2 regions of the Tessaracoccus aquimaris genome follow, and region 2 is predicted to be linked to the other one. Evidence: riboswitches for the same ligand, from Rfam matches in the RefSeq annotation. Region 2 holds a riboswitch; the other holds the start of a gene.
The links. Region 2 has a riboswitch for cobalamin ahead of BW730_RS10010 (hypothetical protein). Riboswitches for the same ligand answer to the same signal wherever they lie in the genome.
Positions count from the first base shown of each region.

Region 1: linked by a shared signal. The riboswitch ahead of cobI (precorrin-2 C(20)-methyltransferase) and the one ahead of BW730_RS10010 (hypothetical protein) in region 2 are both predicted to bind cobalamin.

Region 1 covers NZ_CP019606.1:1,528,389-1,536,320, reverse strand. Annotated here, with positions in the region: gene BW730_RS07225 (DedA family protein) at 1-389, opposite strand, end outside; gene BW730_RS07220 (histidine phosphatase family protein) at 532-1,107, shown strand; gene BW730_RS07215 (cobalamin biosynthesis protein) at 1,168-2,109, shown strand; gene BW730_RS07210 (cobyric acid synthase) at 2,106-3,548, shown strand; gene BW730_RS07205 (aldo/keto reductase) at 4,135-5,079, opposite strand; cobalamin riboswitch at 5,186-5,305, shown strand; gene cobI (precorrin-2 C(20)-methyltransferase) at 5,334-6,089, shown strand; gene cobM (precorrin-4 C(11)-methyltransferase) at 6,086-6,925, shown strand; gene cobJ (precorrin-3B C(17)-methyltransferase) at 6,922-7,932, shown strand, end outside.
Region 2 covers NZ_CP019606.1:2,136,891-2,144,822, reverse strand. Annotated here, with positions in the region: gene BW730_RS10020 (ABC transporter ATP-binding protein) at 1-195, opposite strand, end outside; gene BW730_RS10015 (CbiQ family ECF transporter T component) at 192-1,355, opposite strand; gene BW730_RS10010 (hypothetical protein) at 1,361-2,110, opposite strand; cobalamin riboswitch at 2,200-2,319, opposite strand; gene BW730_RS10005 (LamB/YcsF family protein) at 2,377-3,198, shown strand; gene BW730_RS10000 (5-oxoprolinase subunit B/C family protein) at 3,195-4,757, shown strand; gene BW730_RS09995 (hypothetical protein) at 4,735-5,454, opposite strand; gene groES (co-chaperone GroES) at 5,706-6,002, shown strand; gene groL (chaperonin GroEL) at 6,014-7,603, shown strand.

The sequences.
Region 1 (7,932 bases), 610 kb from region 2:
GGCGACAATTCCCACAGCCGCACGACCGCGGCCCACCCGATGAATCCGACGGTGCCGTACAGGAAGGCCCAGATCACGGAGCCCGCGGTCACGGCGGGCAGGTAGCGGCGCAGCGGCATCCGGGTGATGCCTGCCGCGAGGTTGATCATCGTCTGGATTCCGATGGTCAGGAAGGACAGCGCTATGGCGGGGGCGCCCCAGCGGTTCAGCCAGTCCCTGGCCACCGCGTAGTGCTTGGAGCTCATCATCTTCGCCATCCGGGTGTGCTCCGCCCCGCGGGTCAGCCCGCGGCCCAGCCAGTAGGTGCCGTTGGCCCGCAGCATCACGATCACGAACAGTGCCGCGACGATGACGAGATAGGGGGCATCCCAGGTCATGGGATTGAACACGCTGCTCCTGATGGTTCGAGGTCCCGCAAAGTCTAGCCCGCGAATTAGGGAGACTCCATGTCGCGAAAATCATCCTTTGTGATGATTCGGGTCGCGCGGCGGCATGTTCGGGCCCAGGAGGGCGCCCTCTAGGATGCTCGCCATGCGCCTCCATCTGCTCCGCCACGGCCAGTCCGTGTGGAACCTGGAGCGACGGCTCCAAGGCCAGACGATGCACGTTCCGCTCACGCAACAGGGGATCGACGAGGCCCGCGCTGCCGCGGCGGCGCTGAGAGGGGTTGCGCTGAGCGCGGTCTGGTCGAGCGACCAGGTGCGCGCAATCCAGACGGCGGAGGTCGTCGCTGGGGAGGTCGGCCTGCCGGTTACTCCGGTGGCGGGGCTACGGGAGGTCGCGCTCGGTTCGATGGAGGGCATGCGCTACGAGGACCTGCGACCCGAGGATCCGCCGGAGGGCCTGCAGACCTGGGAGGTTGGCTGGGGTGGCGGCGAGTCGCTCGTCGACGTCGCCGGGCGGTTGCGTGTGCTCCTGGCCGACCTGGCGTCGACGTTCGCGCCCGGGGACGAGGTGCTGCTGGTGTCGCACGGAGACACGCTGCGCCTGCTCGTGACGATGCTCGACGGCGGCGGGCCGGGTGACATCGACTGGGAGACCTGGGCGCAATGGCCCAACGGGCTCGTGGTGAGCCGCGACTGGGACCCGCTCACCCTCGAGCCGTGAGCACCGCTCAACGCCAGACCCGCGCCCGCGCGTCGGGTCAGTGGTGCTAGCGTCGCGGCCATGCTTGTCAGCCGTGCCGCCGGGATCGCGCTCGGCGTCGTCGCCGACCGGGTCCTCGGAGATCCCCGCCGCCACCACCCCGTCGCCTGGTTCGGGACGTGGGCCGCGCGGGTGGAGGAGTCGACCTACGCCGACGACACCGCCGCGGGGGCGCTCCACGTCGCGGCGACCGTCGCTCCCGTCGCAGCCGCCGCGCTGCTGGTCGAGCGGGTCAGCAGGCGCCACCCCGTCGCACACACCCTTGCCACCGCCGTCACGACCTGGGCGGTGCTCGGTGCAAGGAGCCTCGCACGGGAGGGTGACCTGATGGCCGACCGTCTCGACGAGGGCGACCTGGGCGGCGCCCGCGCCCGGCTCGGCAACCTCTGCGGCCGCGACCCCGAGCAATTGGACGAGCCGGAACTGGCGCGCGCCGCCGTCGAGTCGATGGCGGAGAACACCGCAGACGCCGCGGTCGCGTCGCTGCTGTGGGGGACGCTGCTCGGCGTCCCCGGCATGGTCGTGCACCGCTGCCTCAACACGCTCGACGCGATGGTCGGTCACCGCAACGAGCGCTACGCGCGGTTCGGGACGGCCGCCGCGAGGCTCGACGACGTCGCCGACCTGGCCCCCGCCCGCGTCACGGGGGCCGTCGCCTGCCTGCTCGCGCCCACCGTCGGCGGCGACGCGCGGCACGCCTGGCGGATCATGCGACGCGACGGGGCGAAGCACCCATCGCCCAACGGCGGATGGTGCGAGAGCGCATGGGCCGGGGCGCTCGGCGTCCAGTTGGGCGGCACCAATGTGTACTTCTCCCGCTCCGAGGACCGCGACCTGCTCGGGGAGGGGCCGCGCCCCAGGTCGCCCGAACTTCGCCGCGCGGCCCGGCTCGTGACCCGCGTCACCGCGGTCGTCACCGCTGGCTGCGTCGCGGCGCTGGCCATATGTGGAAGGAAGAGATGACCGGAATCCTCATCGCGGGCACGTCGTCCGACGCGGGCAAGTCGCTGTTCGTGACGGGCCTGTGCCGGGTCGCCCGGCGGCGCGGCATCGACGTTGCCCCGTTCAAGGCGCAGAACATGAGCAACAACTCGATGGTGTGCCTCGACGGGTCCGAGATCGGCCGCGCCCAGTACCTGCAGGCGCTCGCCGCGGGCGTCACGCCCACCTCGGTGCTCAACCCCGTGCTGCTGAAGCCGGGCACCGACCGGCGCAGCTTCGTGGTGCTGCGCGGGCAGCCGTTCGGCACGCTCGAGGCGGGGGAGTACGCCACCGAGCGCAGGCACCTGGCCGAGGCCGCGTTCGCCGCCTACGAGGAACTGTCCGCCCGGCACGACCTGATCGTCTGCGAGGGGGCAGGATCTCCCGCCGAGATCAACCTGCGCGCAGGCGACTACACCAACATGGGCCTCGCCCGTCGCTTCGACCTGCCGGTCGCGCTGGTCGGCGACATCGACCGCGGGGGAGTGCTCGCCTCGATCTACGGCACCTGGGGCCTCCTCGAAGAACCGGACCGTGCGCTGCTCTCGGGCTACATCATCAACAAGTTCCGCGGCGACCAGTCGATCCTCGACCCGGGACTCGACGACATCAGCGCCCGCACCGGGCTGGCGAACTTCGGCGTGCTCCCGTACCTGCACGGCGTCTGGGTCGACGGCGAGGACGCGCTCGAGGTCGGCCGCTGGCGCTCCGACGGCCGCGCCGCCGACCCGTCCGACCTCACGATCGCGGCCGTCCGGCTGCCGCGCATCTCCAACGCCACCGACGTCGACGCCCTCGCGCAGGAGCCCGGCGTCGACGTCACCGTGACTGTCGACCCGCGCCAGGTCGAGGCCGCCGACGTCGTCGTGCTGCCCGGCTCCCGCTCGACGCTCGACGACCTCGCCTGGCTGCGCGAGACCGGCATCGCCGCCGTCATCGAGGCCCGCGCCGCCGCGGGTCGCCCGGTGCTCGGGATCTGCGGCGGCTACCAGATGCTGGCCCGCACCATCGACGACGACGTGGAGGGCAGCGGCCGCGCCGACGGGCTCGGCCTGCTGCCCGTCTCGGTGCGGTTCCACGCCGAGAAGGTGCTGGCGCGCCCGGAGGGATCCTGGCGCGGCGAGGCCGTCACCGGCTACGAGATCCACCACGGCATCTGCACGGTCGACCCGGGCCACGAGCCCTTCCTCGACGGCGTCCGCGCCGGTTCGGTGTGGGGCACGATGTGGCACGGGTCGCTCGAGTCGGACGGCTTCCGTCGCGCCTGGCTGCGCGAGGTCGCCGCCCAGGCGGGCCGCGACTGGTCGCCGTCAGGGGAGGGCATCAGTTTCGGCGCGCTGCGCGAGACGATGATCGAGACGACGGCAGACGCGATCGAGGAACACATCGACGTCGACGCTCTGCTTTCGCTCGCCCGCTAGCCGCTCGTTCCCTGGGGCTGGCTCCCTGCGCGGGTGTCGAGGTTTCGACGTACCGCGCGACTTCGTCGGTGGGCTGGCTCAACCAACGTGTCGCTGGTTGAGCCATGTCGGGCGCGGAGCGGTCGACATCGGTCGAAACCCCCGTGAGGGGCGCGGGGTCTCGGGTGATGCCCGTGGACTGGCTCGCTGCGTGGGTGCGGGAGGTTTCGACGCACCGCGCGACTTCGTCGGCGGGCTGGCTCAACCAACCTGTCGCTGGTTGAGCCATGTCGGGCGCGGAGCGGTCGACATCGGTCGAAACCCCCGTGAGGGGCGCGGGGTCTCGGGTGATGCCCGGGACTGGCTCGCTGCGTGGGTGCGGGAGGTTTCGACGCACCGCGCGACTTCGTCGGCGGGCTGGCTCAACCAACGTGTCGCTGGTTGAGCCATGTCGGGCGCGGAGCGGTCGACATCGGTCGAAACCCCGGTGAGCTCCGCGGGGTCTCGGGTGATGCCTCTAGTGCCCTGGGGCTGGCTCGGCGTGCGGGTGCGGGAGGTTTCGACGCACCGCGCGACTTCGTCGGCGGGCTGGCTCAACCAGCGATCGTCACGGAACCCGGTGGCCGCCCGCCCGGAACAGTTCGTACCACTCGCTGCGCGTCAGCGGGATGTCCGAGCCCAGCGCCGCGCCCGCGACCCGGTCCGGGGTCGTGGTGCCGAGCACGACCTGCATGCCCGCCGGGTGCCGCGTGATCCACGCCGTCGCGATCGCGATCGGCGGCACGTCGTACTTCGCCGCGAGCCGGTCGATCACCGCGTTCAACTCGGGGTACTCGTCCGAGCCGAGGAACACGCCCGTGAAGAAGCCGCCCTGGAACGGCGACCACGCCTGGATCGTCAGGTTGTTGATCCGGCAGTACTCGACGAGGCCGCCGCCGTCCAGCACCACCGACTGGTCGAGGTCGGACATGTTCGCCGCGACGCCCTGCGCGATCAGCGGCGAGTGCGTGATCGACAACTGCAACTGGTTCGCCACCAGCGGTTGGCGCACGGCCGTCTTCAGCAGGTCGATCTGGCGGGGCGTGTGGTTCGAGACGCCGAACGCGCGCACCTTGCCCGCCGACTCCAACTCGTCGAACGCCCGGGCGACCTCCTCCGGTTCGACAAGCGCGTCCGGGCGGTGCAGCAGCAGCACGTCGATGTAGTCCGTGCGCAGCGCGCGCAGCGACCCCTCGACCTGGCCCATGATGTGCTCGTAGGAGAAGTCGAAGTACGGCCCGTCGGTCACGATGCCGCACTTGGTCTGGATCGTGATTTCGCCGCGTTCGGCGGTGGAGAGCCGCATCGCGTCCGCGAACCGCTCCTCGCAGGCGTGGTCGCGACCCCCGTAGATGTCGGCATGATCGAAGAAGTCGATGCCCGCCTCCCGCGCGGTCCCCACCAGTTCGCGGATCTCTGCGTCGGACTTGTCGGCGATGCGCATCAACCCCAGGACGACGTTGGGCACCTCTTTCCCGGTGCCGCCGAGCGGAACGGTCCTCATCGTGGTCATGCCTGTCTCCTCACGTCCGTGGTGTAGCAGGAGCCTATCGCCGTGCGGTCGCGCGTGGCGGCACCCTTGAGCGACCCCGCCTGACGAGGTCCTGACGGCCCCTGCAAGACTTCACCCGAGCATGGGAATGCTTGAGGAAGCCGGTGTAAGTCCGGCACGGTCCCGCCACTGTGACCGCACCCGATGGTGCGGGAGTCAGGAACTCATCCCATGCGCCGCACACCTCGGGCGAGAGACCCAGAAAGGCGACCAGGATGACGCATCCCCCATCGCAGCCACGCCTCATCGGCATCGGAGTCGGACCAGGCGACCCAGACCTCATCACCCTCAAGGCGACCCGCGCGCTCGAGATCGCCGACGCGGTGCTGGTGCCCGCGACGGAGGAGTCCGGCGACGGGCCGGGCCGGGCGGAACAGATCGTGCTGGCCAACGCGCCGGACGCCCGGATCGTCCGGGTGCCCTTCTCGATGGCCGACCGCAGCGGCGTCAGCCCCCGACGCAAGGCCGCGTGGCTCGCCTCCGCCACCGCCGCCGTGGACGCGTTCGACGATGGCGCCCGGTGCGTCGCCTTCGCCACTGTCGGGGACCCGAGCGTCTATTCGACGTTCTCCTACCTAGCCGCGCACGTCCTGGAGCGCCGCCCCGACGTCGCCGTCGAGGTGATCCCCGGCATCACCGCCATGCAGGCCCTTGCCGCCACCAGTCGCACCCCGCTCGTCGAGGGCACCGAGACCCTCGCACTCGTCCCCGTCACCGCCGGCCTCGATGCCCTGGAGCGGGTGCTCGACGCCGTCGACACCGTGGTCGCCTACAAGGGCGGACGGCGGATGCCGGAGGTCGTGGCGACCCTGCGATCCAAGGGCCGCGATGCGGTGCTCGGCGTCAACCTCGGCCTCGACCGGCAGGAACTGATCCGGCTGGCCGACCTCGACGACGACGCGACCGCCCCCTACTTCTCGACGGTGCTGGCTCCCGCCGCCCGCGGCGACCAGGCGGGGGGACGGCTGTGAACCGCGGCAAGGTCATCTTCGTGGGGGCGGGCCCCGGCGCCGCCGACCTCATCACCGTGCGCGGCGCAGACGTCATCTCCCGCGCCGACATCGTGATCTGGGCCTCCAGCCTGGTGCACCCGGGGATCGTCGCTGGAGCCCGTCCCGACGCGCTTGTCGTCGACTCGGCCTCCGCGGCGCTGGAGGACACCGCGGCCCACTACCGACGCGCCGCAGACGAGGGCCTGCTCGTGGCGCGCGTCCATACCGGAGACCCGTCCATCTACGGGGCGACCGGGGAGCAGTACGAGATGTGCAGGCAACTCGGCCTCGACTTCGAGACCGTCCCCGGTGTCTCCGCCTACTCGGCCACCGCCGCGAGGATGAACTCGGAGATCACCATCCCCGAGGTGTCCCAGTCGCTGATCCTCACCAGGCTCGAGGGCGGCCGCACCCCCATGCCGCCGCGCGAGACGGTCAAGGGGTTCGCTGCCCACGGCGCCACCATGGCGCTCTACCTCTCGGCCGCCCGCAACAAGCAACTGCAGGAGGAACTCCTCGCGGGCGGGTACCCGCCGGAGACGCCGTGCATCGTCGGTTACCGGGTCTCCTGGCCGGACGAGATGATGCTGCGCTGCCCGCTCGGCGAGTTGTCGGCGACCATGCGCGAGAACAAGTTGTGGAAGCACACCGTCGTCCTTGTCGGCCCGGCACTCGCCGAGGGCCACAGCGGCACCCGCTCACACCTGTACCACCCCGGCTTCCGGCACGAGTACCGCGCCGCAGAGGCCACCGCCCAAACCGACCTTCGCGCCAACGGCGCGGGCGCCGTCCGACTCGAGGGAGAGACCCGATGATCCACGTGCACGGCTACCTGGGCGAACTGAGCCAGGCGACCCGGGACCTCGCCGCCACCGCCGCGCTCGTCGTCGGGGGACGGCGCCACCTCGCCGAACTGGGCGTCGAACCCGAACGCCAGGTCGTGCTCGGCGCGCTGACCCCTGCCCTCGAGCGGATCGGCGCGGCCGACCCGAATGACGACGTCCTGGTCGTGGCGAGCGGCGACCCGGGCTTCCACGGGATCGTGCGCCGGATCCGGCTCGCCGGCCACGAGGTCACCGTCTCGCCCGCCGTCAGTTCCGTCGCGGCGGCCTTCGCCGCCGTCGCCCTCCCGTGGGACGACGCCCTGGTGGTCTCGGCACACGGCAAGCCCCTCGACGCCGCCATCGCCGCGGCGCGCTGGCACCGGAAGGTCGCGGTGCTGACCTCCGCCGACGGTGGCGTCCGGGAACTCGCGGTCGCCCTGCCCGCCCGAACCTTCGTGCTTGCCGAACGCCTCGGAGAGCCGGACGAACGGGTCCGCGTCCTGACCGCCGAGCAGGCCTCCGCCCTGGACGACGTCGCCGAACCCAACGTCGTGCTTGTCCTCGACGGCGTCCCGGACGATCCCGGCCTGATCGCCGCGGAGGCGCCGCGCGACCGCGCGCCCGGCGCCGAACCCGTCGTCGGCCACCTCGTCGGCAGCCCCGCCGCGTGCCGCCGAGCCGACGAGATCGACGCGGCCCTCGGCGTGGCGTCCCGGCGCTACGACGGCCCCGCCGCGCACCTGCTCCCGCTCGCCTGGCGCGAGTGCGACCTGATCGTCAGCCACCTGGCGCTCGGCGCCACCACCCGCCTCGTCGCGCCCCTGCTGCGCAGCAAGGTCACGGACCCCGGCGTGGTCGTCGTCGACGAGGCGGGCCGCTTCGCCGTCCCGCTCGTCGGGGGGCACGCGGGCGGAGCCAACGACCTCGCCCGCCGCATCGGCGAGGGGATCGGCGCGACCCCGGTGCTGACCACCGCGACCGACGCCCTCAACCTGCCG
Region 2 (7,932 bases):
CACCGTGCCTGCCATGCTGGCGCCGGTGGTCATCGGGACGAGCGCGTTGATGGCGCCGAGCAGCGTCGACTTGCCCGTGCCTGTGCGACCGACGATGACGCACAGGTCGGACTCCCGGATCACGCCGGTCACCCCGGACAGGACCGGTGCGGTCGCGTCGGGCTGGGTGATGGTGACCTGGTCGAACTCGATCATCTGCGCACTCTCGGGTCGGGGGTCGCGAAGGCTGGCGCGACGAAGGCGGCCGCGGCGAGGATCGCCAACGGGGGCAGCGTCGGCAACTGCATGGGGATCTGCCTGGCGTTCATCTCGGACGGCGCCCCGTAGGAGGAGATCAGCCACAGCACGACGGCCAGCCCCACGACGCCGCACGCGAGTGTGACGTACTCCGGGGTGCCCCAAGGGGCGGGCCGGTAGCGGGTCACGCCCAGTTGGGTGGCCGAGGCACGCATGCCCCACACCGCGAGGCCGACGGCGACGCTGAGGATCGCGACGGCCAGCCAGGTAGCCGTGCTGAGCCCGAACGGGCCGGGGGTGGTTCCCGGGACGGCGAGCAGCACGTAACTGCCGAGCAACACCCCGAGCAGGGCGGTGAGCAACTGCCAGGTGCCGCGTCGGGGCTCGTCGGCGTCGCGGGTGCGTCCGTAGCCGCGGGCCTCCATCGAGGTGGCCAACTGCAGCGACCCTTCGACGGCGTCCTCGATGACGGGGAGCAGGGTGCCGGGGATCGCCTTGAGGCCTCGGGTGCGACCGCCGCGCAGTCGCTGCCCGCGGCGGACCCGGTGGATCGAGCCGATCAGTTGCGGGACGAGGGCCAGCGCGATGACGACGGCGGTGGAAATGTCACGCAGCGCGGCGGGCACCGACTTCAGTGCAGTGCGGGGGTTCGCGAGCGAGTTCGCGGCGCCGACGCACAACAGCATCACCGCGAGCCGGATCGCGTCGAACAGGGCGAAGGCCAGCCCGTCGAGCGTGACGGGGCCTCCGAGGGTGATGCCCGCGGCCCAGTCGGGAAGGGAGATCGACGGGAGGACGAACAGCACCGTGCCGGTGCGCATCCCGCCGATGGTGATCTGGAAGAACAGGCGCATCGCCACGATGATCTCGGCGAGCATCAGGTAGACCTTCAGGGACCGCGCCCATGGCGCGTCCGGGCGTCGACGCAGCACGACCGTGACGACGGCCGCGGCGATGAGCGCGATCACCAGCGGATTGGTGGTGAGGCTCACCGCCGCGCTCGCGCACAGTGCCCACCCCCACCAGGCCCATGGGTGCACGGACCTGAGGTCGCGCCCGACCGGGTCCTGCGCGGCGGCAGGCCCGGTCGGTGCGACCCGGGGGAGGAGACGGGGCATTGAGGTCAGCGTCCGCCGACCGCGCCCTTGCCGCTACCGCGGGCACGCAGCCACAGCACCACGCCGACGATGACGGCGAGCGCCGCGACGCCGCCGATGATCCAGCCCCATGGGGCCGATCCGGTCGGCTCAGCGGGCGCCGGGGTCTGGCTCGCCTCGGCCGTGGGCTGCGCCGTCGGGCTGGGGCTTGCCGCCGCGCCGGTGAGCACCAGGTCGACGGCGGTGGTGCCCGCCGGGGGAGCGACCTCGGTGCCACCCTGGACGATCTTCAACTGCGGAGGCGTGCACTCCTTGTTGTCGGTGGCGTAGCACCACGCCTCGATGGTCCCGCCGACCGGCTTGGCGTCGGCCGGGCCGACCTGCGAGTAGGCGTATTCCTTGCCGGGGGCGCCCTGGTAGTAGGCCCAGTAGGCGCCCGCGAAGGTCTTGGGGCACTCGGCGGGGTGGCCGCCAAGGGTGCAGATCATGTTCATGTCGCCGAGCACGACGGGGACCTTTGCGTTGGCGATGGCCTCGTCACCGGTGGCGGGGTTGCCGACGCACTCGTTGGCGATCACCTCGTCGGTCTCGGTGGTGATGAGCAGCCAGACCTTGTCGGCGGAGAGGCAGGCCCCCACCTCGTTGTCGGCGCCGTCGGCGTGGGCCGGGGCCGGGAGCGCCGCCATCAGCGCCATGAAGGTCAACGCGAGCAGCGCCGTCAGGCGTGCCAGGACGCCGCGACGGGCGGTCGTGCGGGTGGATTCTGTGAGAGACATGGGCCTCTTACCCTTTCTGCCTCGGGACTGCTAGAGCCAGGCCGAGGAAGATGGCCCGGACCCATCCGTAGTCCGCGACGGATGCAAATTACCTGTGGTCTGTCAGGGTGAGTTCCCGGCTTCGGCGATGCCGTCACGGTTGCGGGTCAGCGCCGGAATCACACCGGCTTCCTCTCACTGACGCGGTCACTCTAACACTGCTGAAGGGGTCCGCGACCCGCCTGAGCGGGTGCCTCGTCAAGGCCCTAGCCGATAGGCTCGGCGCCATGATGATCGACCTCAACGCGGACGTCGGAGAGTCGTTCGGGCGGTGGCGGCTCGGCGACGACGAGGCCATGCTCGACGTCGTCAGCAGCGCCAACGTGGCATGCGGTTTTCACGCCGGGGACCCGCTGACGCTCACCGCCACGTGTCGCCTTGCAGCGGAGCGGGGCGTGGTCGTGGGTGCCCAGGTCAGCTACCGCGACCTCGCGGGCTTCGGGCGCCGGTTCATGGACGTGGCGCCCGCGGAACTGACGGCGGACGTGGTCTACCAGATCGGTGCCCTGGAGGGGATCTGCCGCCGCTTCGGCACCCGGGTCGGCTACGTCAAGCCCCACGGGGCCCTCTACAACGCCGTCGTGCACCACGACGCCCAGGCCGCCGCCGTCGTCGATGCCGTTCTCGCCTACGACAGGCGGCTTCCGGTCGTCGGGCTCCCCGGGTCGGCCCTGCTGCGGCGCGCCGCGGAGGCGGGCCTGCGCACCGTCGCGGAGGGTTTCGCCGACCGCGGCTACCGGGCGGACGGCACGCTGGTGCCGCGCTCCGAGCCCGGCGCGCTGGTCACCGACCCGGGCGAGGTCGCCGAGCGGGTGCTGACGATGGTGACGCAGCGCCGCGTGGTCGCCGTCGACGGGACGCGGGTCCAGATGCGCGTCGAGTCGGTCTGCCTGCACGGCGACACCGAGGGCGCGGCAGAACTGGCCCGCGCGGTGCGCGACCGCCTCACCGCGGCAGGCGTGACGATCGCGCCGTTCGTAGCCCTCCCCACCGAGCAGGGGCAGACCCCAGGGGAACGCCCGTCGTCCCCTGAGACGGTCGACGGGTGAGACTTCTGGCCTGTGGCGAGCGCGCCCTGCTCGTCGAGTTCGCCTCGCTCGATGAGGTGCTGGCCGCCGAGCCGGTGCTGCGAGCCGCCGCCGCTGCCACGCGGGGACCGTGGGCGTCGGTCACCGACGTCATCCCCGCCGCGCGCACCGTGCTGGTCGTGGGTGCGCCGGCCGCCGAGGGCGGGCCGGCGGTGGCGGCCCTGCTGTCGGGTCCACGCGTCGCCGCGGCCAGCGGCACGCCGCGCGAGGTCGTGATCCCGGTGCGCTACGACGGCCCCGACCTCGCGGCGGTCGCGGACGAGACCGGGCTGACGGTGGCCGAGGTCGTCAGGGCTCACGTCGAGACGCCGTGGCAGGTCGCCTTCGGGGGGTTCGCGCCCGGCTTCAGTTACCTGGTCGGCGGCGACCCGAGGCTGCGCGTCCCTCGGCTCGCCTCGCCGAGGACGCGCGTCCCGGCGGGCTCCGTCGGGCTGGCCGACGAGTTCTCCGGCATCTACCCGACGTCGTCGCCCGGCGGATGGCGGCTGCTCGGGACGACCGACGTCACGCTGTTCGACCCCGGTGCCTCCCCGCCCGCGCTCCTGACGCCCGGCACCACCGTCCGCTTCGAGGCGGTCCCGGCGGGTCGCACCTCCACACCCGCCAGAGGCGCAGAGCGGGCCGCCACGCCTCCGACCGCGACCGTGGCGCACGCGACGAAGGCACTGATCGTCGAGAGCGCGCTGCTGCCGGTCACGGCCCAGGACGAGGGGCGGACGGGGCTGGGCGCCGTCGGCGTCGGGGCCTCCGGGGCGGCGGACCTCGGGTCCTACCGGCTGGGGGAGCGGTTGGTCGGCAACCCCCCTGGCGGCGCCGCGCTCGAGATCACGCTTGGGCAGGTCGTGGTGCGGGCGGTCGGCGACCACACGGTCGCGATGACCGGGGCGCCCTGCCGTGCAGAGGTCGACGGGCGTCCCGTCTCGCCCGGCGTCGCGTTCGCGCTGCGTGACGGCGAGCGGTTGACGCTCGGCCCCCCGGCGGTGGGGCTGCGGTCCTACCTGTCGGTGCGCGGCGGGGTCGCTGTGGAGGAGGTGCTCGGGTCCCGATCGACCGACACGCTCGGCGGGCTCGGCCCGGCGCCGCTGACCGCTGGGACGGAGGTCCCGGTCGGTGAGGCTCGCGCCGGCTGGTTGGCTGCCGTCGACTGGACGCCGGTCAGCGCTGAGACCTCCGATGTCGTCGAGTTGCGCTACCTGCAGGGGCCGAGGGCGGAGTGGGTCGAGGGGCTGGACGGCTCGACGTGGGTCGTGGGCGGCGCCGTCGACCGGGTCGGGGCGCGCCTGACGGGCGAGCCGTTGCGCCGCGCGCCCGGCGAACTGCCCAGCGAGCCCGTGGTGCGTGGCGCCATCCAGGTGCCGCCGTCGGGTGAACCGGTGCTGTTCCTCGCCGATCATCCAGTCACCGGTGGCTACCCCGTCGTCGGGGTGCTCACGCCGCAGGCAGCAGACAGCGCCGCCCAGTTGGTGCCCGGGCGGCGCTGTCGGTTGGTGCGGGAGGCTAGACCACGCTCTGGCGGTTGACGTCAGAGGAGACCCCGACGCCCGCCGCCGCCAACTTCTCCGCGAGGTCGCCGCGGGCCGCGGCCCCGCCCTCGACGATGTAGGCCGTCTCGGCAGGGGTGATGACGGTGACGGGGATCATCCGCGCCGACACGCCCTCACCCAGGTCGACGCCCGCCGCGCGACCCGGCGCGTCGAGGCCGATGAGCACGCCGACGGTCCCGTTGGGCGTGACCATCTGTGCGGGGATGCCCTCAGGCGCGGGAAGCTCCATCGAGACCACGCCGTAGTTGTCGAGGTGGCCGGTGATGCCGCCGAGCTCGGCGACGTTGGCCGCGAAGTTCTGCAGCGCGTCCAGTTCCCAGCTCTCCTGGATGGCGGAGAAGTCCGCCCCCACGAGCCCGGGCGACTCCAGGTAGACCTCGCCGCCGAAGCCGTTCGCGGGGCCGGAGGCATCCCGGTCCGGGTCGGTCATGCCGTCGGAGGCGATGATCGTCGTCGAGTCGGTGCGCGTCACGCTGTAGGCCTGACGGGTTGTCGGCCACGGGGGAGCGCCCATGAACTCGGGGCTGACGAGGTAGGCGATGACGTCGGCGTCGAGTTTCCCGATGCCGTTCCAGTAGCCATTGCGCGCGTCAGCCCACTGTTCCCAGCGGGGATCGTCCTCGATCTCCTCGGGCGCCTGCGCCTCTTCCTTCTTACGCTTGAACCAAGCCATCCGTACCTCCCCTTGTCGATGTGGCTCGCAGCCTATGAGGGGTTCGGCTCACTTTCGGATGCCCCGAGGTAGCCAATGGGCAATCTTTGGTTGGCACTCGGCTTGATTGAGTGCTAATCAAGCGATAGCTTTGTGATTGGCACTCGACCACCTCGGGTGCTAACGGCCAGGCGGCACCCGCGACGACGCCCAGCCACCTAGACAGCACACTGAACCGGGCAACCGGAATCGAAGAGAGAAAGGTGTTTGACGTGGCAACCACGATCAAGCCGCTTGAGGACCGGATCCTCATTCAGCCCCTCGAGGCCGTTCAGACCACCGCCTCCGGCCTCGTCATCCCCGACACGGCCAAGGAGAAGCCCCAGGAGGGCAAGGTCATCGCGACCGGCCCCGGCCGCATCGACGACAAGGGCAACCGCATCCCCCTCGACGTTGCCGAGGGCGACGTCGTCATCTTCTCGAAGTACGGCGGCACCGAGGTCAAGTACGACGGCCAGGAGTACCTCCTGCTGAACGCCCGCGACATCCTCGCCGTCGTCAGCAAGTAAGGAACCGATTCATGGTTAAGACTCTCGCTTTCGACGAGGACGCCCGCCGCGCGCTTGAGCGCGGTGTCGACGCCCTCGCCAACACCGTCAAGGTGACGCTCGGCCCCAAGGGTCGCTACGTCGTCCTGGACCAGAAGTGGGGCGCGCCGACCATCACCAACGACGGCGTGACCGTCGCCAAGGAGGTCGAGCTCGAGGATCCGTACGAGGATCTCGGAGCCCAGCTGGCCAAGGAGGTCGCCACCAAGACCAACGACGTCGCAGGTGACGGCACCACCACCGCAACGGTCCTGGCTCAGGCCATGGTCCACACCGGTCTGCGCGCGGTCGCCTCGGGCGCCAACCCCGTCGGCCTCAAGCGCGGCATCGACAAGGCCGTTGAGGCCGTCGTCAACCGCTTGGCCGAGAACTCCCGCCCCGTCGACACGACCGCCGACATGGCGTCGGTCGCCACCATCTCCTCGCGTGACGAGCAGATCGGCGAGCTGATCGCCGAGGCGTTCGACAAGGTCGGCAAGGACGGCGTCATCACCGTCGACGAGTCGAACACCTTCGGAACCGAACTCGAGTTCACCGAGGGCATGCAGTTCGACAAGGGCTACCTGAGCCCGTACTTCGTCACCGACGCCGACCGCATGGAGGCGATCCTCGACGATCCGTACATCCTCATCAACAGCGGCAAGATCTCGTCGATGAACGAGCTGCTCCCGCTGCTTGAGAAGGTCATCGCCGCCAAGGGCACGCTGTTCATCGTGGCCGAGGACGTCGACGGCGAGGCTCTGTCGACGCTCGTGGTCAACAAGATCCGCGGCACGTTCACCTCGGTCGCCGTCAAGGCCCCCGCGTTCGGTGACCGTCGCAAGGCCATGCTCGAGGACATCGCGATCCTCACCGGCGGCCAGGTCGTCGCTCCCGAGGTCGGCCTCAAGCTCGACCAGGTCGGCCTCGAGGTGCTCGGCCGCGCTCGCCGCGTCGTCGTCACCAAGGACAACACCACCATCGTCGACGGCGCTGGTGAGTCCGATGAGGTCAAGGGGCGCGTCGCTCAGCTTCGCGCCGAAATCGATCGCACCGATTCCGACTGGGATCGCGAGAAGCTCCAGGAGCGGGTCGCGAAGCTGGCCGGCGGCGTGTGCGTCATCAAGGTCGGCGCCGCCACCGAGGTGGAGCTGAAGGAGAAGAAGCACCGCATCGAGGACGCCGTATCCGCGACGCGCGCCGCGATCGAGGAGGGCATCGTCGGGGGTGGCGGTTCCGCGCTCATCCACGCCGGCGCCGCCCTCAAGGACGACCTCGGCCTCACGGGTGACGAGGCGGCCGGCGTCCAGGTGGTCGCCAAGTCGCTTGTCGAGCCGCTGCGCTGGATCGCCGAGAATGGCGGCCAGGCTGGCTACGTCATCACGACGAAGGTCGCCGAGATGGAGGTCGGTCACGGCTACAACGCCAAGATCGACGAGTACCAGAACCTCATCGAGAACGGCGTCATCGACCCCGTCAAGGTGACCCGTTCGGCGCTCGCCAACGCGGCCTCGATCGCCTCGCTGCTGCTCACCACCGAGACCCTCGTGGTGGACAAGCGCGAGAGCGACGACGACAAGTGATCGTCTGATCTCTGCAGGGAAGCCCCGGGCCGTTACGGTCCGGGGCTTTCTTTGTGCTTGGGGCGGGATGCTCGTTGAGCAGTAGTCGGGGTTCGATCGGCCCGGGAGGGTTCGGGCTCGGCGGGTCGCGCGTCGACCAGTGAATGCTGCTCAAGGCTCGCCCAGCCCGCCAGCGCGAGCCTCCCTGGCGTGCAGGCGACCGAGGGGCTCGGGGCGGGTTGGTGGTTGAGCAGTAGTCGGGGTTCGATCGGCCCGCGACGGTTCGGGGTCGGCGTGTCGCGCGTCGACCAGTGAATGCTGCTCAACGCTCGCCCAGCCCGCCAGCGCGA